Regions from separate parts of the Roseburia sp. AF22-2LB genome, predicted to be linked through region 2. Evidence: predicted binding sites of a transcription regulator. Region 2 holds the regulator's gene; the other holds the start of a gene.
The links. The regulator Rex, encoded in region 2, represses fermentation and respiration genes when NADH is low (regulators of the CRP and FNR family bind a similar motif). The targets are predictions, from matches to a motif close to ATTGTTAANTANTTAACAAT.
Positions count from the first base shown of each region.

Region 1 (12,208 bases), on a different contig from region 2:
GCTGCTTCCAGACCTGCTTTGTCATCTGGGTTCATGATAGTGAGCATTGCAGCTCTATCCAAAGTACCATCCGGATTAAATTTTACTCCGCCTTTTGTATCTGGTACCTGTTTTACACATACAACTATTTTCACGGTATATTCACTCCTTATATTTTTAATTTGTGTGCGCCATGATTTTTCGTTTAAAATCCTTTTGCGCCGATCTGTCAGAAACTATTTTAATAATGCGCCAGAAATAACCATTCTCTGAACTTCGCTTGTTCCTTCGTAGATCTCTGTAATCTTAGCATCACGCATCATACGCTCTACATCGTATTCTCTGATGTATCCGTATCCACCGAATAACTGAACTACTTCTGTAGTAACTGCCATTGCGGTTTCTGCTGCGAATAATTTTGCTTTTGCTGCTTCTACAGAATATACCTTCTGTGTTGCTTTAGCCATAGCAGCTTTGTAAACCAGCATCTGAGCTGCTTCAATTCTGGTTGCCATATCAGCAAGCTTGAACTGGGTATTCTGCTGCTGAGCGATAGAACGACCAAACTGTTTTCTTTCTTTGGTGTATGCAACTGCTCTGTCTAATGCACCTTCTGCAATACCAAGTGCCTGAGCTGCGATACCGATACGTCCGCCATCCAGAGTATGCATAGCGATTGGGAATCCTTTTCCTTCCGGTCCTAACAGATTTTCCTTTGGAATTCTGCAGTCTTCGAAGATTAACTCGTATGTAGATGATCCACGGATACCCATTTTCTTTTCTTTTGTTCCGAAGGAGAATCCAGGAGCTCCCTTGTCCACGATGAATGCAGAGAAGTTCTTCTTCTTTCTTCCTCTCTTATCTTCGGTAACACTTGTGATTGCGATTACGATATAAACGTCTGCAACTTTACCGTTTGTAATAAAGCATTTAGATCCGTTTAATACCCACTCATCACCATCTAATACAGCCTTGGTCTGTGCTCCCTGGGCATCTGTACCAGCACCAGGCTCTGTTAATGCGAATGCGCCAAGCTTCTCACCTGTTGCAAGTGGCTTTACATATTTCTGTTTCTGCTCTTCTGTACCGTAAGTCATAATTGGGTCGATGCAAAGAGAAGTATGTGCAGATACGATAACACCTGTTGTACCACAAACTTTAGATAACTCTTCTACACACATAACATAGGTTAATGGGTCACATCCCTGTCCGCCGTACTCCTTTGGTACCGGAATTCCCATGAAACCAAATTTTGCCATTTTATCAACTGTTCCCTGTGGGAATACTTCTGTCTCATCAACTTCCTGAGCCAGAGGTTTTACTTCGTTTTCTGCGAAATCTCTGAACAGAGTTCTCGCCATTTCATGTTTCTTATCTAAACTGAAATCCATGTTCTGAAATCCTCCATAAATTTTATTTTACTGAGCGTCAACCGGGGTCTTTGTACGGTCAGCGTTGTATACATAGAATCCTTTTCCGCTCTTAGCGCCGAGGTTACCACCACGAACCATTTTACGGATTAATGGACATGCACGATATTTGCTGTCGCCTGTCTCGTTGTAAAGTACATCCATGATTGCAAGGCAGATGTCAAGACCAATGAAGTCACCTAACTCAAGAGGTCCCATTGGATGATTTGCGCCAAGCTTCATAGCTGCGTCGATACCTGCGATATCAGATACACCTTCCATTTTGATAAATGCAGCTTCGTTAATCATTGGGATTAAGATACGGTTTACTACGAAACCTGCAGCTTCATTTACCTGTACCGGAGTTTTTCCGATTTCTACAGAGATTTTCTTAATAGCTTCTACTGTTTCAGCAGGAGTATTTACACCAGCGATAACTTCGATTAATTTCATTCTGTCTGCCGGGTTGAAGAAATGCATACCTACCATTGGACGGGTAAGACCATTTCCGATTTCTGTAATAGAAAGACTGGATGTATTAGAAGCAAAGATACATTCTGGTTTAGCAATCTTATCAAGCTCCTGGAATGTTGTCTTCTTAACGCCCATATCTTCGAATGCTGCTTCTACGATTAAATCGCAGTCTGCGCAAAGATTCTCTTTTAAACCTGGTGTAATTTTAGCAAGGATTCCGTCAACAGTTTCCTGTGTCATTTTTCCTTTTTCTACCAGTCTTGCATATCCTTTTGCAATTTTCTCTTTTCCGCCATCAGCCCATTCCTGCTTGATGTCGCAAAGAGCTACTTCATATCCTTCTACCTGAGCAAATGCTTTTGCAATGCCCTGTCCCATGGTACCTGCACCAATAACGCCAACTTTCATGTTAGTCCTCCTTAAAAATTCATGTATTATATTTACCCGAAAACGAAAGCCTTCTGGGTTATAACTTGCAACGCAAGACCCGAGAAGCGTTTTGCACTTCCCGGGTATATTTACTTATTCAGAAAGAGTGAATTAGTCTCTCTCAACGATTGTTGAGCAGCCCATTCCACCACCGATACACAGAGTAGCAAGACCTTTCTTAGCGTCTCTCTTCTGCATCTCATGAAGCAATGTAACTAAGATACGGCATCCAGATGCTCCAACAGGATGTCCAAGTGCGATTGCACCACCGTTTACGTTTACCTTAGACATATCAAATCCAAGATCTCTTGCAACTGCGATTGACTGAGCAGCGAATGCTTCGTTTGCCTCGATTAAGTCGAAATCATCAATAGACATTCCGGTTCTTGCAAGAACTTTCTTTGTAGAAGCAACAGGTCCAACACCCATGATTTCCGGCTCAACTCCGCCAAGTGCTCCTGCAACCCATGTAGCCATTGGTTTAACACCAAGCTCTTTTGCTTTTTCTTCGCTCATAACAACGATTGCTGCTGCGCCATCGTTGATACCGGAAGCGTTACCTGCAGTAACAAGTCCGCCCTCTTTACCAGAGCAGCATCTTAATTTGCTTAATGACTCAGCAGTTGTGCCTGGACGTGGTCCCTCATCTGTGTCAAACATAACAGTTTCTTTCTTAACCTTAACAGGTACAGGAACGATTTCGTCTTTGAATCTGCCTTCAGCAATTGCTTTTTCACATTTCTGCTGGCTGTTTGCTGAGAACTCGTCTAACTCTTCACGGGTAATTCCGTATTTGTCACATACGTTCTCTGCTGTAATCATCATATGATAATGATTAAATGCGTCTGTTAATGCATCATTTACCATGGTATCGATAATTGTTGCATTGTTCATACGATATCCAAAACGAGCTTTTGTCATAGCGTAAGGTGCCATAGACATGTTCTCCATACCACCTGCAACAACGATGTCTGCCTGACCAGCCATAATCATGTTTGCAGCTTCGTTTACACATTTCAAACCAGAACCACAAACTACGTTTAATGTAAATGCAGGAACCTCGATTGGTAAACCTGCTTTGATAGAAGCCTGACGTGCAACGTTCTGTCCCTGTGCTGCCTGGATTACACATCCCATCATTACTTCATCAACCTGTTCTGGTTTAACACCAGCTCTGTTTAATGCTTCTTTGATTACGATTGCGCCTAAATCTGCGGCTGGAGTATTGCTTAAAGCTCCTCCCATTTTACCGATTGCGGTACGACATGCGCCTGCTAAAACTACTTTCTGTGCCATTTTCTCGTCTCCTTCTGAATTAAATTTGCCTTTTACTATTGTTATTTTTTTAACAATCTTTTGTAAAAAAAATAAAAGAAAGCCTTTCCGGCTCTTTCCCGACAATCTGATGTTATCATAGAAAGGGGATTTTTGCAAGTGAAACTTGCTTTATTGAGCCGGATTTTCAGCTTTCCTTAATAAAATACATGGTTTCCGATTACAGTTCCATTAATCAGTCCGTTGTTTCTGCGGAAATATAAGCAGTTTAAGGTTCTTGTGCCTGCTAACACTTCTGTGGCAGCCTGCACACAGGACGCATCTGCCCCGGATGAAAGCACTACTGCGAAACGACCGCTGGCTACCGGTGAGAACTGCCCGCTCTGATAGATGACACCTACCACGGTATCCGGGAAATAACTGCTGTCCACACGGTTCATGACCACGCTTCCAACGGCAAGCTTCCCTTCATAGCTTTCGCCGCCTGCTTCGCACTGAATCAGTGCTGCAAGCATGGCAACATCACTGGTATTCACTGTTCCGCCACCGGAAGTATCACTTCCTGTGGCATTATCCCCGGTGGATGTCCCATCCGGATTTGCACTATTATCTGAAGCATCCGGCTGCTGCTTGTTAATAAGTTCCTCTTCCTGACGCTTAATCTCCTCCTGACGGGCTGCATCTTCTTTCGCCTTCTGTGCCTCTAATTCTTCCTCATAGGCTTTCTGTCTTGCGATTTCCGCATCCGTATCTGCAATTTCCGTCTCTGCCTCTGCAACGTCCGACTTTGCTGCGCTTATTTTTTCCTGCTGGGCTGCCACCAGACTGTCTGCCTTGCTCTTCTGCTCCTGCTTCGTCTGTTCTGCCGCAAGCAGTTCTTCTTTTGCCGTCTCTAAATCTTCCTTCTGCTGTTTTAATTCAGCCAGTGTATCCTGATAATCAGAAAGCTCCTGCCTGTCATAATCATAAATGGATTTGGCATATTCCATCCGGTTTAAAAAATCCGAAAAGGAGCTTGCTCCAAGCAGCAGCTCCAGGTAAGACTGATTGCCATTTTCGTACATATATTGTACTCTTTTCTTCATGGCTTCGTACTGGCTCTCAGAACGTGTTGTCAGCTCTGCAATCCGGCTTTCTGCTGCTTCAATCTCCACATTTTTCGCCGCAATTTCATCCTGGGTATCCGCCAGTTCGTTGCTGATTTCCTGCAATCCATTATTTAATTCCGTCAGTTCATCGGAAAGATTTATCTGATATTCTTTCAAGGAATCAAGCTGCGACTGCTGTTCCTCTCTCTGACGTTCCAGTTCTTCCACGCTGCTTCCGGTGTCCTTAGATGCCAGATCCACTCTTTCCTTTATGCCGGTGTCTGCCTGCACCGTCATCTGTATCAGCAGAAACAGTATCAGCAATGCGGAAAACATACGTTGTTTACTGTTTTTCTTCATATCTTTATCCTCTTTTATGGATTTATCACGCCTCTTGTTTTCTTCCTTTATTATAGACGGCTTTCTTATGAAAATGCAACGAAAAACTACACTTCTTTTTCAATCCCAAGATTGTTTTTCCTCTCTGCTTGTGCTATATTTGAACTAGGAATTTTAACGGAGAAAAACATATTTTGTAAGGAGGTAACCGCTATGCTATTTATACGGACAGATGACTTAAAACCCGGCATGCGTCTTGCTAAACCTATCTATAATAAATTGGGCGTCATGCTTTATGACCGCGACACCAGACTGACCCGGCAGGGTATCGAAAGTATCCGGAATTTCGAGCTGATTGGTATTTATATTCTGGAGCCTGCCGAACCGGTTCCGCCATTATCCGACGAGGATATTGCTTTCGAACAGTTCCAGACCATTTCCATGTTCCAGCTTCGCGACTGCATGGATATGATTCGTAAAGGCAGACAGCCGGACAAGCTTCCAACGCTGGTCTCTTCGATTCTGTCCCAGTATGGCCGTCTTGACCACAAGCTGAACTTTGCGCAGAATTTAAGAAGCTCTGCGGATTATGTATACAAGCATTCCATCAGCGTTGCTATTCTGGTCGCCATGCTGACTCACCAGTTAAATATGCCGGATGATTTTCAGCAGACCTGTGTAACGGCTGCTCTGCTCTATGACTTTGGCTGGCTTTTGGTTCCGACCGAGCTTGCTGAAAAAACGGATCCTTTAACAGAAGAAGACGAAAAGAAAATCCTTGCCTGCCATATCAAGAGCTTAGATTATCTGAATCCGCAGACTCACAGTATAAAGTTATCACCGGATGCTTTAAAAATCATTACCCAGTTTATTACACTCTCCGCTCCGGAAGAGACTGCTGACCCATCCAAGATTTTCCGCAGCAGCGGCACAAAGCTTTTACAGGTTGCAGATGCCTTTGACCGGATGACCGCCATGAGCCTAACCAATGAGCCAATTTCCGAAATCGTTGCCATGAAATATTTGCAGGAGTTTCCGGAAAAATATGATACAAAGATTGTCCGTGCACTTTCTCTTTGCATCCACATTCTTCCGAGAGGTGCCTGTGTAGATTTATCCAATGGCGAAAAGGCAATGATTCTTGAAGATAACCCGGAGGATTATTCCAAACCTCTTATCTTACAGTTTACTAATAATGAAATCTTTGATTTGCGTGACCCGCACATCTATGACATTATCCAGATTCAGGATATCATGAAGACCATGGATAACCGGATTGCCATTGATGAAAATACTTTAAAGCATTTTACCTCAGACAAATATATCAAAGATGTAGCCGACCGGTTCCGCAAGCGCCAGAATCAGGCTGCCGCAACAGCCGCTGCCGAGCCGGCACCAAAGAAAAAGGCTGCAAGAAAGAAGCTGGTGTAGGATTATCAATACAGAATAGCCCACATATGTTCAATCCAAGAAAACCTTGAACATATGTGGGTTTCTTTTAAATGGGACAGCTATTATTTAATATTTAAATTCTTCATATAACATTCTGTCTAAGCTATGTTCAGTCAAAAAAAAGAATATCATATCACAAAACAGTCTCAAATTATCTTTCTCGACTACATAACTTAAAGAGTTTAAAATTCCCTTTTCTCCCTCAACCTCATACTTTATCTTTCTTTCCTGAATTTCATCTTCAAATCCACATATTCCCATCGGAACAACAACATTATACCCTTTATAATTAACATAAACTCTACATTTACTTTCTTCATATTGAACTTTCAATGAACATAAGTCGTTTTCCCAAATATCAAATTTTTCTTTCTTTTGGATTTTCCACATTTCATTTTCTCCACGGGAATTTTATTTTTTGTAATGGACCAAATCATATGGATAATATGGTACATCTTTCAAATTGCTGTCATCTAAATTTAATATTTTTGCAATAGCTCCTGCTTCAAAACTCCAGTAACCATAATATATATTCTGGTCACTTTTATGAGCCTCATAACACTCGTATTCTTTATTATACCAGTCCTCTTTCAAATATTTCTCCAATAAATCTGATTTATCTCTTTCTTTAACTAACTCTTTCATTATTTGAAATCTGTCTGGAAATAAAAGGGGTAAATTAGGTTGTTTTTCCCCCATCAGAAAAAGCAACAACCAGTCCTTTACCTCTTTTTCTTTCAGTTTTCTTTTTGTTAATGTAATCAGTTTTTGCTCTATTTCAAATAGGACTGCAAGTGATAGCATCTTTAAATTCTCATTATATGCAATCGGTGAAAAGAAGGACATTATCCACTCTTCATATATTTCCATAAAATCACTTCTTAAACAAGCTATGTTATCTCCCTTAGAATACCTTGCTATTATAATTCCAAGTTTAATACGAAAAATTCCCTGTTTTACTGGCATTAATCTTTCTGGTCTAACTTCTCCGCCATTTACTTTTTGGGTTAATTTTAAAATCCTGGCTGTATCTTCCGCTATGAATTCGTCGAAATATTGTTCACTTTTAATATAATCTCTCATTCCCTGATTTTCTCCATTTGGTATACACCACTGTATCATTAGATAACTTTATTTTCCATTAATGCTTTTTCTATTCGCTGCACCTTTTTCGCATCATCCAGAGTTTTCCACAATTTGTGCATTTAGCAGCTTCTCTTCTTACTTTTATTTTCATATTCATCCTATAAAATATTTTTTTGCTTTATCACCAATTTGCTCGATACTTTTCATTTAAAACAGAATCCATATGATTATCAACAAAAAAGAAATATATTTCATCTAAAAACTTTTCTTTATCCTCTTTTTTAATAACAAAATGTTTATCAAATCGGTCGTTGCCTTCCATACGAACATCTTCTATTGATGCCAACTTTAAATCTTCACCAAACTCCCATACCAACATAGGTATTGTCAAATTAAATCCCTTATAGTTGATATATATTTCATCGTTCTCCATCAATTCAAAAACTTTTATCTTTAAATCAATGTCTCTGTTTACATATATCACATAATTCTCTTCCGTTAATTTATCCCACAACATATAAAACGCCTTTTATATCCTCTAATCCCGATTACATACTATTGCTTTTATAGTGAACCAAATCATATGGATAATACGGTACATCTTTCAAATTGCTGTCATCTAAATTTAATATTTTTGCAATAGCTCCTGCTTCAAAACTCCAGTAACCGTAATACAATTTTTCTTTTGCTCTATGAATATCGTACCATCCCATATTTTTATGTCCCACATACCAATATTTTTCCAAATATTCTTTTATTTTTTCAATTGCTTTTTCTTTATTTGCAATAATATCCGACAGCTTATCATATGGGAAGCCAAAGGAATAGTCTCCTTCCAGTTGTTCTATGCTTCCATGCATTTTGTAATTAACAAAAAATTCCAATAAAGCATCTTTCCGATTATATTGAGTTACCAAATCCGACAATATACCAAACTTTTCTCTACTTACATCGAATAAAATTGCAAGTGCCATCATCCACAGCATATCAATATAGCCAGAATTACCATTCCAATACAATGGCATATCATTTAATAACTGTATAAAATCATTTTCTAATTTTTCTATATCTTCACCACTAGAATATCTTGCAATAAGTAATTCAAATTGTATAGCATCAATCTTTCTTTTTACCGAATAAATTCTATCTTCTCTTACCTCATTATTTTCTAACTTATTTTGAAAATTTTTTATTCTTCCTGTCTCTTCCAAAATATATTCCCTAAAATATTTTTCATTCATTACTGTATCACGCAATGTCTGTTTCTCCTTAGTAGTGCTTCTTTCATATCATCGCCAACGATGCGCTTTTAAGAATTTATCCGGAATTCTTAACTTCAGTTCTCTTTCTAATTCTTTAAAAAAGACATCAAAATCAGCTTCTTCCCACCATTGTTGTGAGTTACTTAATGCCACTGTTCTTTCTCCATATAATATGCAGCATCCAAATCTTCCTCTTTCATAATTCAACCTTATTGGTCTCCTTAAAGACCTGCTATTCTATTTTTATTGCCTCATATCATTTGGGATTATCACCGGAGAATTCCGGTATCTATGAATTGTCCTATCCGATTATTTCATATCATTTTCCATAGCTCAGTACTCCCGCTGATTCTTCAGCAACTACCTATCAGATTAACCATTTTACATTTCTTTGTCAATTGTCATTTTTATTCAAATTATGTTTCCGTTTTTGTATATATTATATAAACGCTGCCTGCGCCTGCTACCGGCAGCTTCTTACAGATGCCTGACAGCAAAAATTTCAGCCCCATGTGTTCCACTCGAAACACATGAGGCTGTTTTTTCTCTTAAATATTCTTCACGGTTGCAATATCTACCAGAGTAAGCTCTGACTGGGCATTTTCCAAGCTGGTTGCCAGTGCGTTGGCTGTATCCATTGCCGTGATACAGTATACGCCGGTCTCAATTGCATTACGACGAATCAGGAATCCGTCACGGTTCTTATCACCATTTCCCTGGGTCGGTGTGTCGATGACAAGGTCAATCTTATGGCCTAAGATTAAGTCCATAACGTTTGGTGACTCCTGGGTAATCTTATTGACACGCAGTGCATCTACGCCATGCTCCTGTAAATATTTTGCAGTACTTCTGGTTGCATAAATCTTGTAGCCTAAGGCTGCAAAACGTTTTGCTACACCGACTGCTTCCGGCTTGTCCGCATCTTTTACCGTCATAATCATCTGCTTATATTTCGGAAGCTGAACACCTGCTCCTAAGAAAGCTTTGTATAAAGCTTCATCAAAGGTCTTGGCAATTCCTAAGCATTCTCCGGTGGACTTCATTTCCGGTCCAAGGCTGATTTCTGCTCCACGCAGTTTCTCGAAGGAGAATACCGGCATCTTGATTGCGATATAATCTGCGGTTGGTGCAAGTCCCGGGGTATAACCCATTCCTTTAATGGTATTACCAATAATAACTTTGGTTGCCAGGTCTACAATTGGAATACCTGTAACTTTGCTGATATATGGTACCGTTCTTGAGGAACGTGGATTTACTTCGATAACATATACCTGCTCGTCCATTACGATAAACTGAATGTTAATCAGTCCTACTACGTGTAATGCCTGAGCCAAACGCTTGGTATATTCTACCAGCATTTCTCTTACTTCATCACTGATGGTCGGTGCCGGATATACGGAAATACTGTCTCCGGAATGTACTCCGGTACGCTCGATATGCTCCATGATACCAGGAATTAAAATATCTGTACCATCACATACGGCATCTACTTCAATTTCCTTACCCATCAGGTATTTATCAACCAGAATCGGGTGATCCTGTGCAATACGGTTGATGATTCCGATAAATTCTTCAATCTCTTCATCATTGTATGCAATCTTCATACCCTGTCCGCCCAATACATAGGAAGGACGAACCAGTACCGGGTAACCCAGACGGTGTGCAACTTCTTTGGCTTCTTCTGCGGTAAATACAGTTCCACCTGCTGCTCTTGGGATTCCGGTCTTCTCTAAGATTTCATCAAAGAGCTCTCTGTCCTCGGCAGCATCTACATCTTCTGCCTTGGTTCCAAGAATCTTGACACCCATCTTCATTAAGCTTTCGGTCAGCTTGATTGCGGTCTGTCCACCGAACTGAACAACAGCTCCGTCCGGTTTTTCTAATTTTACAATTGCCTCAACATCTTCCGGTGTCAACGGCTCAAAATACAGTTTATCTGCAATATCAAAGTCTGTTGATACAGTCTCCGGGTTGTTATTTACGATAACTGTCTCCCAGCCTTCCTTGGCAAATGCCCAGGTGCTGTGTACGGAACAGTAGTCGAACTCGATACCCTGTCCGATACGGATTGGACCGGAACCTAATACCAGTACTTTCTTCTTCGGTGTTGTCTCTTCTGCTTCGTTTTCACTGCCAAATACGGAATAGTAATATGGAGTGGATGCTTCAAACTCTGCGGCACAGGTATCAACCATCTTAAAGGCTGCTACGATACCATTTTCGTAACGCATGTCATGAATTTCTTTTTCACTCTTTCCGGTAAGATCTGCAATGACTTTATCCGGGAATTCCATACGTTTTGCTTCTTTTAAAAGCTCTACGGTAAGTGGTTTTGTCTTTAAATCCTGCTCCATTTCAACTAAGATAGCCAGTTTGTCAATAAACCATTTATCAATCTTTGTAATCTCATGAATTTTATCATAAGATACGCCACGGCGCAGTGCTTCTGCAATAACCCAGATTCTGCGGTCATCTACTACATGTAACTGCTCCTGTAACTCCTCATCAGAAAGCTTGCTGAAGTCATAGGATAAAAGACTGTCTACATGCTGCTCTAAGGAACGGATTGCTTTCATCAGGGCACCTTCAAAGTTATTGCAGATACTCATAACTTCTCCGGTTGCTTTCATCTGTGTTGTTAACGTACGTTTTGCAGTGATGAATTTATCAAATGGAAGTCTTGGGATTTTTACTACGCAGTAGTCTAACATCGGCTCAAAACTTGCATATGTCTTTCCGGTAATTGCATTCTTGATTTCATCTAAGGTATAGCCCAGTGCAATCTTTGCAGCAACTTTTGCAATCGGATATCCGGTTGCTTTGGATGCTAATGCAGAAGAACGGGATACACGAGGATTAACCTCGATAACACAATATTCGAAGGTTTCCGGATGCAGTGCATACTGTACGTTACATCCACCGGTAATATTTAATTCGGAAATGATATTAAGTGCAGAAGTACGCAGCATCTGGTACTCTTTATCACCTAATGTCTGGGAAGGTGCTACTACGATAGAGTCTCCGGTATGTACACCAACCGGGTCAATATTTTCCATATTACATACGGTAATACAGTTTCCATTGGCATCACGCATTACTTCGTACTCGATTTCCTTCCAGCCTGCAATACAACGTTCTACCAGTACTTCTCCGACACGGCTCAGACGAAGTCCGTTGGATAAGATGTCGATAAGCTCTGTCTCATTATGTGCGATTCCGCCGCCGCTTCCTCCTAAGGTATAAGCAGGACGAAGTACAACCGGATATCCGATGGTATTGGTAAATTTAATACCATCTTCCACATTGTGTACTACCTGGGATGGTGCACACGGCTCACCGATTTTTTCCATGGTATCTTTAAATGCCTGACGGTCTTCTGCCTTGAAAATTGTCTCAGCAGTTGTACCAATCAGTT
Region 1 is NZ_QTWM01000004.1:14,252-26,459, reverse strand. It holds gene DWX96_RS07400 (electron transfer flavoprotein subunit beta/FixA family protein) at 1-134, opposite strand, end outside; gene DWX96_RS07395 (acyl-CoA dehydrogenase) at 216-1,370, opposite strand; gene DWX96_RS07390 (3-hydroxyacyl-CoA dehydrogenase family protein) at 1,398-2,270, opposite strand; gene DWX96_RS07385 (acetyl-CoA C-acetyltransferase) at 2,403-3,587, opposite strand; gene DWX96_RS07380 (cell wall hydrolase) at 3,764-5,014, opposite strand; gene DWX96_RS07375 (HD-GYP domain-containing protein) at 5,207-6,424, shown strand; gene DWX96_RS07370 (hypothetical protein) at 6,512-6,835, opposite strand; gene DWX96_RS07365 (PoNi-like cognate immunity protein) at 6,857-7,528, opposite strand; gene DWX96_RS07360 (hypothetical protein) at 7,713-8,048, opposite strand; gene DWX96_RS07355 (PoNi-like cognate immunity protein) at 8,080-8,787, opposite strand; gene DWX96_RS07350 (hypothetical protein) at 8,821-9,000, opposite strand; gene carB (carbamoyl-phosphate synthase large subunit) at 9,342-12,208, opposite strand, start outside.
Region 1: a site for Rex is predicted at 3,625-3,644, ahead of DWX96_RS07385 (acetyl-CoA C-acetyltransferase). Genes of this name have one in related genera too.

Region 2 (12,208 bases):
ACCAGCTTTCTTCTCCAATTCCGATATCCTTAACCGTAATATTTCCGCAGTATTCTGCACCAGGAAATAACACCATTCCGGTCTTGCAGTAAGCAAAGGTTACGGTATCATCTGCTTTGAATGCACCACCTAATACAGCTCCATTATCTGCCGAGACACCGGATGGTATATCCACCGCCAGCCGGTGGGCACTGCTCTGGTTTAGCCGTTCCATCAAGTGCACCAGTTCATCATCTAATTTTCGTGATAATCCTATACCAAATAACGCATCAATAATCAGGCTGTAGGAATTTGCATCCTCCATTTCATCAATAAATGGTACACCATATGATGTCAAGATTTCATACTGTTCTTTTGCCTGCTTTGAAAAATGTGTTTTATTTCCATAGAGATATACTTCAACCGGAATGTGGGATAAGTATAACAACCTTGCAATTGCCATACCATCGCCGCCGTTATTTCCGGTTCCACACACTACCAGCACGCGGTTACATGAAATTTCTTTTTCCTGTATTACTTCTATCGCAGAAAGCGCTGCCCGCTCCATCAGAACCATGGATGGCACTTTAAAATGTTCGATTGTATTGGTATCACATGTTTTCATTTCCCGGGAATTTACAAGATATTCCATAAATTAATTCCTTTCGTCCGCATTTTCCACCGCTTTTTTTCCCTGCAGACGGTCTTCATCTTCCTGCCGCAGATCAAATATATTTAAAATATCCACACCAAAAATATCATGCATATAAGAATAAATCTGCCGGTTGTTGATTTCACGGTTCTGTTTTTTGATGATATTTTTCTTAAGTTCTACCCTTACCTTATCAATCCAGGCCGTAATTTCATCTGCTTCTTTGCTGTTCTGTCTTAGTCTCTCATAGCAGTAACGCATGCTTTCTAACATAAGTTCCTGATTTGCACTGTTTATATTTCGTGGAAGTTCAATTAATTCATCCTCAATTTCTTCCATTTTGACATTGACTTCATCAATCAGTCTCTTGTCTTCATCTAATTTTCTGGAAGAAATATCCCCCTCATTTTCCTCATGAGTTCCTTCCATGTTGACAACAATGCTTTTCATCAACCGATTCTTTGTCTTTTTCAGTTCTTTCAAATCATTATTAAGCTTTCCCTGCTGTTCTAACAACTGATTTAACTTTTCTTCCAGCTGCTTGATTTCACTGGTTTTTCCGCTTAAAGCAAAAAGCCTGTGCCATTTCTGATCCAATACAAGTATTGGTACTTTTCTGCTTTCTAATGCTTCCAGAAATTCCTTGTCATCTTTCATGCAAAACACCTCTATTCCAGCGTTTCCTTTTTCCTTTTGTTCTTTGTCATGTTATAGGATAACTGCATCAGGCTGTCTGATAAATGTACATTTTCCACTACAACATTTTCATCCAACACTTCCAGATCCACATGGGCAAAATTCCAGATTGCATGTACACCAAGGCTTACCAGCTGGTTTGCCACAGCATCTGCCTTTTCTTTCGGCATAGTCAGTGTAGCAATATCTACCTTATGTGTCTTTACAAATTCTTCCAGTTTATCAATCATTTCGATTTTATTGCCACGAATGGATTTTCCGCATAACTCCGGATTCACGTCAAACAATCCTACTATGACGAAGCCGAGTTTTTCAAACTTCACATAATTGGCAAGTGCCTGTCCTAAGTTACCAGCTCCAATAATAATAATATTATGCTGTTCATTTAATCCCATAATCTTTCCGATTTCTTCATACAGAAATTGTACATTGTAACCATATCCCTGCTGTCCAAAACCACCAAAATTATTTAAATCTTGTCTGATCTGCGATGCGGTCACTTTCATTCTTGCACTCAGTTCATTCGATGAAATACGTTCTACCCCTTCATCTAAAAGTTCCCCCAGATATCGGTAATATCTTGGCATTCTACGAATTACTGCCTGTGATATTTCTTTGCTCATTCTGCCAGTTCCTCCTGCTCTCAATACCCTACAATAATTATAGTTTCTTGCCGAAAGGATGTCAATGTGTTACAACTTTAACAATCTTTCTGTAAACTTAATTCTTCCCATTTTGCATAGAGTTCTTCCAGCGCTGCCTCTTCCTGCATCTGCTCCTCATGGATTTTGTTTAATTCATAGGAATTTGATGCTACCCCCGGCTTTGACAGTTCATCATTTAATGCTTCTATCTTTGCCTCTCTCTTAGCAATTTCATCTTCTGTACGCTTTAATTCGTTTTCCAGCTTACGTTTTGCTGCCTGCTGTTTCTTCATTTCTTCCCAGCTTAACTTCTGTTTTCCTCCGCCGGATATCTGCTCTGTTCCATTATTTTCTCCAGTTCCATCGGAAACAATGACATTTCCTTTTGCTGCTGAATTTTCTGCACGTTCCTGTGTAGCTGTGCCAAATGCCGCCAACTCCTGAACTTCCTTTTTCTCCAGATAATAATCATAATTTCCAATATAATTTAAAATTGTTTCATTCTTTAAATCAAGAATTCTGCTGGCAGTTTTATTAATAAAATAACGGTCATGGGATACATAAAGCACCGTTCCGGTATAGGAATTGATGGCTGACTCTAAAATTTCCTTCGACATAATATCAAGGTGGTTGGTCGGCTCGTCTAAAATTAAGAAGTTAGCATTGGATAACATCAGTTTTGCCAGTGAAACACGGCCTCTTTCTCCACCACTGATATCACGAATCCGCTTAAACACATCATCATCCGTAAATAAAAATGCTGCTAACACATTTCGAATCTTCGTTGCCTTCAGATTCGGATAAGCATCTGCAATTTCATCAAATAACGTCTTATCCGGGTCTAAGTTCTGATGCTCCTGATCGTAATATCCGATTTCCACATTGCTTCCAAGCTTTATCTCCCCGGCATCTGCGTCTACAATTCCATTGATTATCTTTAAAATGGTGGTTTTCCCGGTACCGTTATTTCCGATTAAAGCAACTTTTTCCCCTCGCTTAATCTGAAAATCAATGTTTGAAAACAGTTTATGCTCGTAAGATTTTGAAAGACCTTTCACCGAAAGTACATCATTTCCACTGGTAATTTCCGGCTCCAATGTAATATGCATATCTGTTTTTTCATCGATTGGCTTCTCAATACGTTCTATTTTATCCAATGCCTTCTCACGGCTTTCCGCACGCTTAATGGACTTTTCCCGGTTAAAGGATTTTAACTTGGATATTACTTCTTCCTGGTGCTTGATTTCCCGCTGCTGGTTATAATACTGTCGCAAAAGACTTTCCCGCTGTATTTCCTTCTGCCTCGCATATGCGGTATAATTTCCCGGAAATACCGTTGCCGTATGGCGGGATATTTCCACTACCTTCGTAACAATCCGGTCTAAGAAATAACGGTCATGGGCTACGATAATTACGGCTCCTTTATAATTCAAAAGATAGTTTTCCAGCCATGCAATCGATGCCATATCAAGGTGGTTGGTCGGCTCGTCGAGCATGATAATGTCAGGCTTGGTTACCAGAAGTCTGCCTAATGCCACTCTGGTCTTCTGTCCTCCGGATAACTCTGACATTTTCTTTCCGAAATCATTTTCCGAAAAACCAAGTCCCTTTAACACACCGTTTATCTCACTGCGAAAAGTCAGTCCGCCCTCTAATTCAAAGGCATGGCTGAAACGGTTATACTGCTCCATATATTTCTCTAATTCATCTGCGCTTACATGCTGCATGTCTTCTTCCATTTTACGAAGCTTTTCTTCTTTTTCGATTAATGCATCGCAGGCATGAAGCACTTCATTATAAATGGTCTCGTTGCTGTCTTTATCCTGATACTGGGCAAGATAACCGATGGTTTTTCCTTTTGCAACGGTTACCTCGCCACTGTCCGGTGCCAGCTCTCCCACTATAATTTTCAATAACGTAGATTTGCCGGCACCATTGATGCCGACAATTGCTGTTTTCTCATTATCTTCTACATGAAAAGAAACATTCTGTATTATGGTGTCTGTCCCAAAGGATTTACTGATATTCTGACAGGCTAAAATCATGGAAGTCTCCTCACTTTTTCTCTTCGCCCCATAAGTAAAGCATTCTTTACAAGGGGCTTTTTATAGCTGAAAATTCCGGGACGGCACACTATTCTGCCCTCCCGGAGTATAAAATTTATAACATTTTCTCTAATGTAGCACGGATTGCCTTGATAAAGTCTTCACTGTTTAATACAGTCGGATTTTCAATTGTAGTAATCAGTGCAAGGTCTTTGGTCATCTTTCCGGATTCAATCGTATCTACACAGGCTTTTTCCAGTTTGTCGGCAAATGTGCTTAACTCCTGGTTGCCATCTAATTCACCTCTCTTACGAAGTGCTCCGGTCCATGCAAAAATAGTTGCTACGGAGTTGGTGGATGTTTCTTCTCCCTTGAGGTGTTTATAATAGTGACGCTGAACTGTTCCGTGTGCAGCTTCATATTCATAATATCCTGCCGGTGATACCAGTACGGAAGTCATCATGGCAAGGGAACCAAATGCAGATGATACCATATCACTCATAACATCTCCATCATAGTTCTTACATGCCCAGATAAAGCCGCCCTCTGCTTTCATCACACGGGCTACCGCATCATCGATTAAGGTATAGAAGTAGGTAATTCCTGCTTCTTCGAATTTTTCTTTATATTCCGCATCAAAGATTTCCTGGAAAATATCTTTGAAAGTATGGTCATATTTTTTGGAAATGGTATCCTTGGTTGCAAACCATAAATCCTGTCTGGTAGAAAGTGCATAGCTAAAGCAGCTTCTTGCAAAGCTTTCGATAGAATCATTTAAGTTATGCTGTCCCTGGACAACACCTGCTCCGGTAAAGTTATGAATCAGCTCTCTTGTTTCCGTTCCGTCCTCTGCTGTATAAACCAGTTCACATTTTCCCGGTCCCGGAATCTTCATTTCAGAAGCCTTGTATACATCACCGTAAGCATGTCTTGCAATGGTAATCGGTTTCTTCCAGTTCTTAACACATGGCTCAATTCCCTTTACAACGATTGGTGCACGGAATACCGTTCCATCTAACATTGCACGGATAGTTCCATTCGGACTCTTCCACATTTCCTTTAAGTTGTACTCCGTCATACGTGCTGCATTTGGTGTAATGGTAGCACATTTTACTGCAACACCGTATTTCTTTGTTGCATTTGCAGAATCTACAGTTACCTGGTCATCCGTTTCATTACGATGTTCAAGACCCAGGTCATAATATTCTGTGTTCAAATCAATAAATGGTAATAACAGTTCATCCTTAATCATTTTCCAAAGGATTCTTGTCATTTCGTCTCCGTCCATTTCAACCAAAGGGGTAGTCATTTTAATTTTGTCCATCTTTCTATCCTCCATTTACTATTTCAGCAGATTGTCCCAGCCATAATTATCCATATTTTCAATAGTATTTAACATATGACTTGTCGCAAGCAGTTCTGCTTCTTTTGCATTGTGCTGCTTCAATGCTTCTACAATCTTTTTATGTTCATCATTTGATTTTACCACACGATCCGGCATTGACAAAGTGATTTTTCGAACTCTTTCCACATAATGATGAAATGCAGACAATTCATGCTTTAACATTTTGCTTCCGGAAGCTTCATAAAGCACCTCATGAAACTTATTATCCAGCTCCAATATCTGTGCATAATTTTCCTTCTTAGCATGAAATTCCACCAGAAAAATGTTTTCTTCCAGTTCCGCTATCTGCTCCTTGGTAATTCTGTCTGCCGCCCACTTTGTGCAAAGTCCCTCCAGCCGTGCACGGATTTCATAGATATCTTTTACGTCTTCTTTCGTAATTCCCTCTACGAATGCTCCGCGGTTTGGAATGATTCTGACGAGTCCTTCCAGTTCAAGCTGCCTTAAGGCTTCTCTTACCGGAGTACGGCTGACACCCAGTTCATCACCCAGGGTTTTTTCTTTTAATTCTTCATCGCACTTGTATTTTCCGGATAAGATATTTTCACGAATCGTATGAAATACTCTTCCGCTTAAAGAATATCCTTCTTCGCCCACGATAAAGCCTCCTTAATTTATAATACAATTCCGAGTTTTTTACAACAGTCAGTTATCTGTACTACAAGTTCGTTATCTGTAATTACAGTTACACGTCCCTCATCATACTGCTCGTCTACCCACTGTTTGATGGTCTTTACCAGTTCCGAATTCTTATCTACTTTACGGTCATCACTGAGACGGTAATAGGTATTAATCCAGTGTGCAATTCCAGCAAGTCCTGATGTATTGGAAACAGATACCAGTGCCGGACGATTTAAGAATTTTTCGGTATCAAAAATGTTATAAATTTCTTCATTTTTCAAAAGTCCGTCTGCATGGATACCTGCTCTTGTAACGTTAAAATTACTTCCGACAAATGGTGTACGGCTTGGAACCTTATAATTCAATTCCTTCTCATAATATTCTGCCAGTTCTGTGATAACTCTGGTATCCATTCCATCCAGGGTACCCTTTAACTGCGCATATTCAAATACCATTGCTTCCAGAGGTGTGTTACCGGTTCTCTCACCAATACCAAATAAGGAACAGTTTACGCCGGATGCACCGTAAAGCCATGCTGTGGTCGAGTTATTGACTGCTTTATAGAAATCGTTGTGTCCATGCCATTCAATCAATTCAGAAGGAACTCCTGCATGTGTGGTAAGTCCGTAAATGATACCCGGTACACTTCGCGGAATTACTGCTCCCGGGAAGTTTACACCATATCCCATGGTATCGCAGGCACGAATCTTAATCGGAATATTGTATTCTTTCATTAACTTCATCAGCTCTAAGCAGAACGGAATTACAAATCCGTAAATATCAGAACGTGTAATATCCTCCAAATGACATCTTGGACTGATTCCAGTCTCTAAGCATTCACGAATCACACTTAAGTAAAGATTCATAACTTCGCTTCTGGTCATTTTCATTTTATAGAAAATATGATAATCGGAGCAGCTTACCAAAATACCGGTTTCACGCAGTCCCAAATCTTTTACCAGCTGGAAATCCTGTTTGCTGGCACGAATCCAGCTGGTGACTTCCGGGAATTTATAACCACGCTCTAAGCATTTATATACGGCATCACGATCCTTCTTGCTATATAGGAAGAACTCGCTCTGACGAATTTTACCCTTTGGTCCGCCTAATTTATGTAAGTAATCATAGATGGTTACAATCTGTTCTGTGGTATATGGTGCTCTTGACTGCTGACCATCACGGAATGTTGTATCAGTAATCCAGATATCCTCCGGCATATTATGCGGAACGATTCTGTCATTAAATGCAATTTTCGGAATTTCCTCATATGGAAAAAGATTGCGGAATACATTTGGTTCCTCAACATCTACAAGCTGATAAAAATGCTCTTCCAACTGTAATAGATTAGTTTTTTCATTCATAACGACTTCTCTCATGGAACACACTCCTTTTGATTCACAAATATTCTTGAATAATTGTATACAATTATACTTGTATGTGTCAAGAGCTTTTTCAAGATTATTCCAAAAAAGTGAATATTTATTAGTATTATCCTTTTTTATCGGTAGATAATAGTATTGTAACCATTCGGTTATATACAAATGCTAAGGAGGAAATTTACTATGTCTAATCGTTCGAAAAAATCTTCTGTTCCAGAAGCACAAAGTGCATTAAACCGTTTCAAATTCGAAGTTGCAAGTGAGTTAGGTGTACCACTGTCTGAGGGATATAATGGGGATTTAACTTCCCGTCAGAATGGTTCCGTAGGCGGTTATATGGTAAAGAAAATGATTGAGGCGCAGGAAAAGCAGATGGCTGAACGTTAACACATCTTTTTCATTGCCCACTTAGATGTCAGAAGAGGCTGTCCACCGGAATCGGTGAACAGCCCCTTTCTCAGGTTCCCCCTTTTCTTTCTATATCATTTTTCTATCATGACACATGCAGTAACACTTATTACAATACGAATTTTCCGACAACCTCTTTTAATTCTCCGGCAATCTTTTCCTGCTGGGAAGACATTTCAGACACCTCTCCAACAACTGCAGATACTGAATTTACAGACTGCATAATCTGTCCACTATTATCCACTGTATTCTGGGAAGATTCCGCCACACTGGACACTGCCTGGCTGACCTCGTGAATGATTGTCTCAATATTTGTTGCCATCCGGGCAATATCATTGGAAAATTTTTCAATTGCCTGGGCATCATCTCCATACTGCTGTGCTACATTGACGAAAGTATCGTAGTCCGGTGCGACCGTATCTGTCACGAAGTTTAACATAGACTGTGACTGTTCCACAATTCCGCTAAAGGCATGTTCTACTTCGCCAATTGTTTCTTTAATCTTATTAACTGCAGCTGTAGTCTCACCTGCCAGATTGCCAATTTCTCCGGCAACAACTGCAAATCCCTTTCCCTGTTCTCCTGCCCGGGCGGCCTCAATGGAAGCATTTAAGGACAGTAAGTTAATCTGATCTGCGATTTCGGAAATCACTTCTGCCAATGCGCCAATGGATTTTACAACATCTGCATTCTTAATACTCTTCTCCAGACCAGCTCTGTTCTGCGCTGCAAGCTTATTGGCAAGTTCATAAGCACTGCGGCTGGTATCTTCAATTCCATTTGCACGCTTCTTAATTTCTCCTGCCAGTTCCAGACTCTTTTCTGTCTCAGAAGCCAGCATATTAACAGAGGAATTCACTTCCTCTACTGCAGCATTTACTTCTTCCGTCGCTGCGCTAGAGGAAGTCATATCGGAATTAACCTGATTCATCAGTGACTCTATCATCTCATAATCCTTCTTTAATTCCTCTACCGAACGCTTCAGTTCAATGCTGGAATCACTCAGAAGTTTTGCATGACCACTGATTTTTGAAATCATGTCCTTATTATTTCCATACATTTCATTTAAAGACTGTCCCATTGCTCCCAGTTCATCACTGCGTCTGCTCTCAAGCGACTGTACTTTAAAGTTACCCTCTGCCAGCTGTACAGCAAAGTTCTTAACTCTATTAATCTGTCTGGAAACTGATTTTACCTGTGATAAAATCACAAGTATCATAATAATAAGAATCACTGCCGCAATGATTGCCAACTTAATCCCAAGGCTGATAACCGGTGCATTCAGTTCTGAATTTTCAATCGCAATTCCAAGTTTCCAGTCCAGATCCGGAATTGTCTCATAATATACCGTATATCCGGTAATCCCTTCTGTAAAGCAGGCTTTTCCACTATCAGAATCTAACATTTTTGTTCCTACTTTAGCAAGAGAACTATTTTTAGAATCCGTTATTTTCTCATTCATGATTTTACCGGAATCCTGTGTATAAAGATAGGTTCCATCCGATGAAATCAGAAATGCTTTTCCTGTTTTTCCTACTGACATCTGGCTGACCAGATTCTGAATCTCATCCAGCGTAATATCAACAGTTACGCATCCCATATAAGTTCCATCTGCACTATACATCGGTGCAGAACAGTTTACCATATCACAGTCTAGAACCTCATCATGATATGCCTTTGTAAACTTCGATTCTGTTTCGCCATTCGAAACAATCTTGTAGAAATCCCTGCTTACATAATCATAAGAGGACTGGCTCCTGTCATAAGTCAGAATCGGCGTATCTCCATCCTTGTATACATAAGGTCCTACAAAACGTTGTTTGGAGTCATACTTATTCGGTGCAAAATAAATTCCGGCACCATAAATAAAATCCTCCTCATAAATCATGGTATTTAAGAAATTAACATATGCCAGCAGTTCCTCATTTTCATAAGTAATCCCAACAATTCCAGCCATATGTTTTGCAAGGCTTGCCGCAGACTGCATCTGTGACTCTACCTCTGTCTTCTCGTTTTCCAGACTCAGCGTCATTTCCTTCCCAATCTCATCGTCAATAATCTGCTTACTGGAAAATACACTGACTGCCCCTAATACAGCCATACCAAGAATCAGTACCGGGAGCATTGCACTTAACATTTTCGTGCTAATTTTCTTCCCTTTTTTCTTCTTAGCCATAAAAATATATCCCCCGCCTTCACTAAATTGTAATTTTGTACTTATTGTATCAACATTTAGGCAATTTAGCAATAAAAACGAGGGATTTTGCGTTAATTTTCGTAAACTTTTCACAAATTATTCCTTAATTTTTCGAAACTTTCTAAATATTTGTGTTGTATTCTGTCATTTTGTACGCATTTTTCAGTGTTGTTTCAAGTCTCATGTCTTTTTCGCAATCGTTTAAGTTACACTTTTCGACATATTCTTTTGCTTCTTCGGATGCAATAGAAAGCATATCGGCATCCGAAAAGACATCTGCAATTTTAAATTCCATCAAACCACTCTGACGTACTCCGAAGAAATCTCCTGGTCCACGCATTTTCAAATCTTCACTGGCAATATAGAATCCATCATTAGAACCCGCCAGAATATTCAATCTCTCTTTGGCATTCTTTCCATTGGAAGAATTCATAAGAATACAATAGGATTGTGCATTTCCTCTTCCGACACGCCCCCGCAGCTGATGGAGCTGTGCCAGCCCGAAACGCTGTGCATCCTCAATCATCATAACTGTGGCATTCGGCACATTTACACCTACTTCCACTACCGTTGTAGAAACCAGAACCTGGATTTCACCAGTGACAAAGGCTTCCATTACTTTATTCTTCTCTGCCGGGCGCATTTTTCCATGAAGTAATCCTACGCTGATTCTGTCTCCATAATATTGTTCTAATTTCTTTACATATGAAGTAACATCCTGCAATTCCAATTCCTCATTGGCTTCTACCAGAGGACAGATGATATATGCCTGATGTCCTTTTTGAACTTCATCTAAAATAAAATTCCAGGATTTCTCCCGCATTTTCGGTCCAACGACACAATTTTTGACCGGAAGACGTTCTGCCGGAAGCTCATCTACTACCGAGATGTCCAGATCTCCGTAAAGAATTATTGCAAGGGTCCGCGGAATCGGAGTCGCACTCATAACCAGTACATGTGGCAGCCGGCTGCTCTTATCTGCCAGCGTCTCCCTCTGTCTTACCCCAAAACGATGCTGTTCATCCGTTACTACCAGCGCCAGCTTCTGATAAAGTGCCTTTTCCTGTATCAATGCATGGGTTCCAATTATCATGGCATTCTGTTCTGTTTCCATTCTCGCATATGCTTCACGTTTTTCCTTTGCGGTCAACGAACCGGTAAGAAGAATAACAGGAAAGTCCAGTTCAAACATAGCAATCCATTCCTGAAAGGTCTCATAATGCTGTCTTGCCAGAACCTCGGTTGGTGCCATAATAGCAGTCTGATAACCTTCATGGGCAAATTTTGCCATAATAAGAAATGCAAGAATAGTCTTACCGGAGCCTACATCCCCCTGTATCAGCCGCTGCATGGCATAAGGACTGTATATATCTTTTTCCAGATCTGCCAGTGTTTTCTTCTGGGCATTTGTCAGTGGAAACGGAAGCTGTTCTGCCACCACCTCAATAAATTCATCCCTTACTACCGGAAATCCATTCGGCGTCTGCTCGTGATGTTCCTTAAACCGCTGTATCTGCAGCAGAAATAAGAAAAATTCGTCAAAAGCAAGACGTTTTCTTGCTCCGGTCAGTTCTTCTAAATCTGTTGGAAAATGCACTTTTTCCAATGCCTCTCTCAATCCCATAAACTGATGGCGGGCTAAGATTTCTTCCGGAATATATTCACCATCTTCTTTTACACTGTCAAGGGCTGTACGTACAAGCTTACCAAACTGCTTGCTGGATATGCCCTTAGTCAGCGGATATACCGGCTGAAGTGATATCTGCATTTTCCTGTATTCATCCGGCTTCCACACTGCCGGCTGTTCCATGACATATTTCTTATTTTTTAAGGTCAGCTTTCCATATAATATTACTTCCGGTTCCCGGTTCAGCTGATTACAGATATAGGGCATCCGAAACCAGACCGCCTCTACTTTCCCTGTTCCATCGCTAAACTGTGCAGTAGATATCTGCATGGCTCTGGTACTTCTTGTTACCGGAGAAGAACACAGCCGTACATGAAAAGCATAGACTTTCTCCGGCTCTGCCACACTGATATGCTCCGGCTCCGGCATCTGCTTATAATCCCTTGGAAAAGCAAGGAGTATATCCCCAACGGTATATACTCCAAGTTTTTGCAATATTTTTTCAGTTTTTGGTCCAACTCCATTCAATTCCTGAATGGGTGCATTTCTGTCCAT
Region 2 is NZ_QTWM01000007.1:125,158-137,365, forward strand. It holds gene DWX96_RS10905 (NAD(P)H-hydrate dehydratase) at 1-631, opposite strand, end outside; gene DWX96_RS10910 (hypothetical protein) at 635-1,288, opposite strand; gene DWX96_RS10915 (redox-sensing transcriptional repressor Rex) at 1,300-1,950, opposite strand; gene DWX96_RS10920 (ABC-F family ATP-binding cassette domain-containing protein) at 2,028-4,016, opposite strand; gene DWX96_RS10925 (NADP-dependent isocitrate dehydrogenase) at 4,132-5,340, opposite strand; gene DWX96_RS10930 (GntR family transcriptional regulator) at 5,359-6,018, opposite strand; gene DWX96_RS10935 (isopropylmalate/homocitrate/citramalate synthase) at 6,036-7,418, opposite strand; gene DWX96_RS10940 (alpha/beta-type small acid-soluble spore protein) at 7,605-7,808, shown strand; gene DWX96_RS10945 (methyl-accepting chemotaxis protein) at 7,939-10,005, opposite strand; gene recG (ATP-dependent DNA helicase RecG) at 10,148-12,208, opposite strand.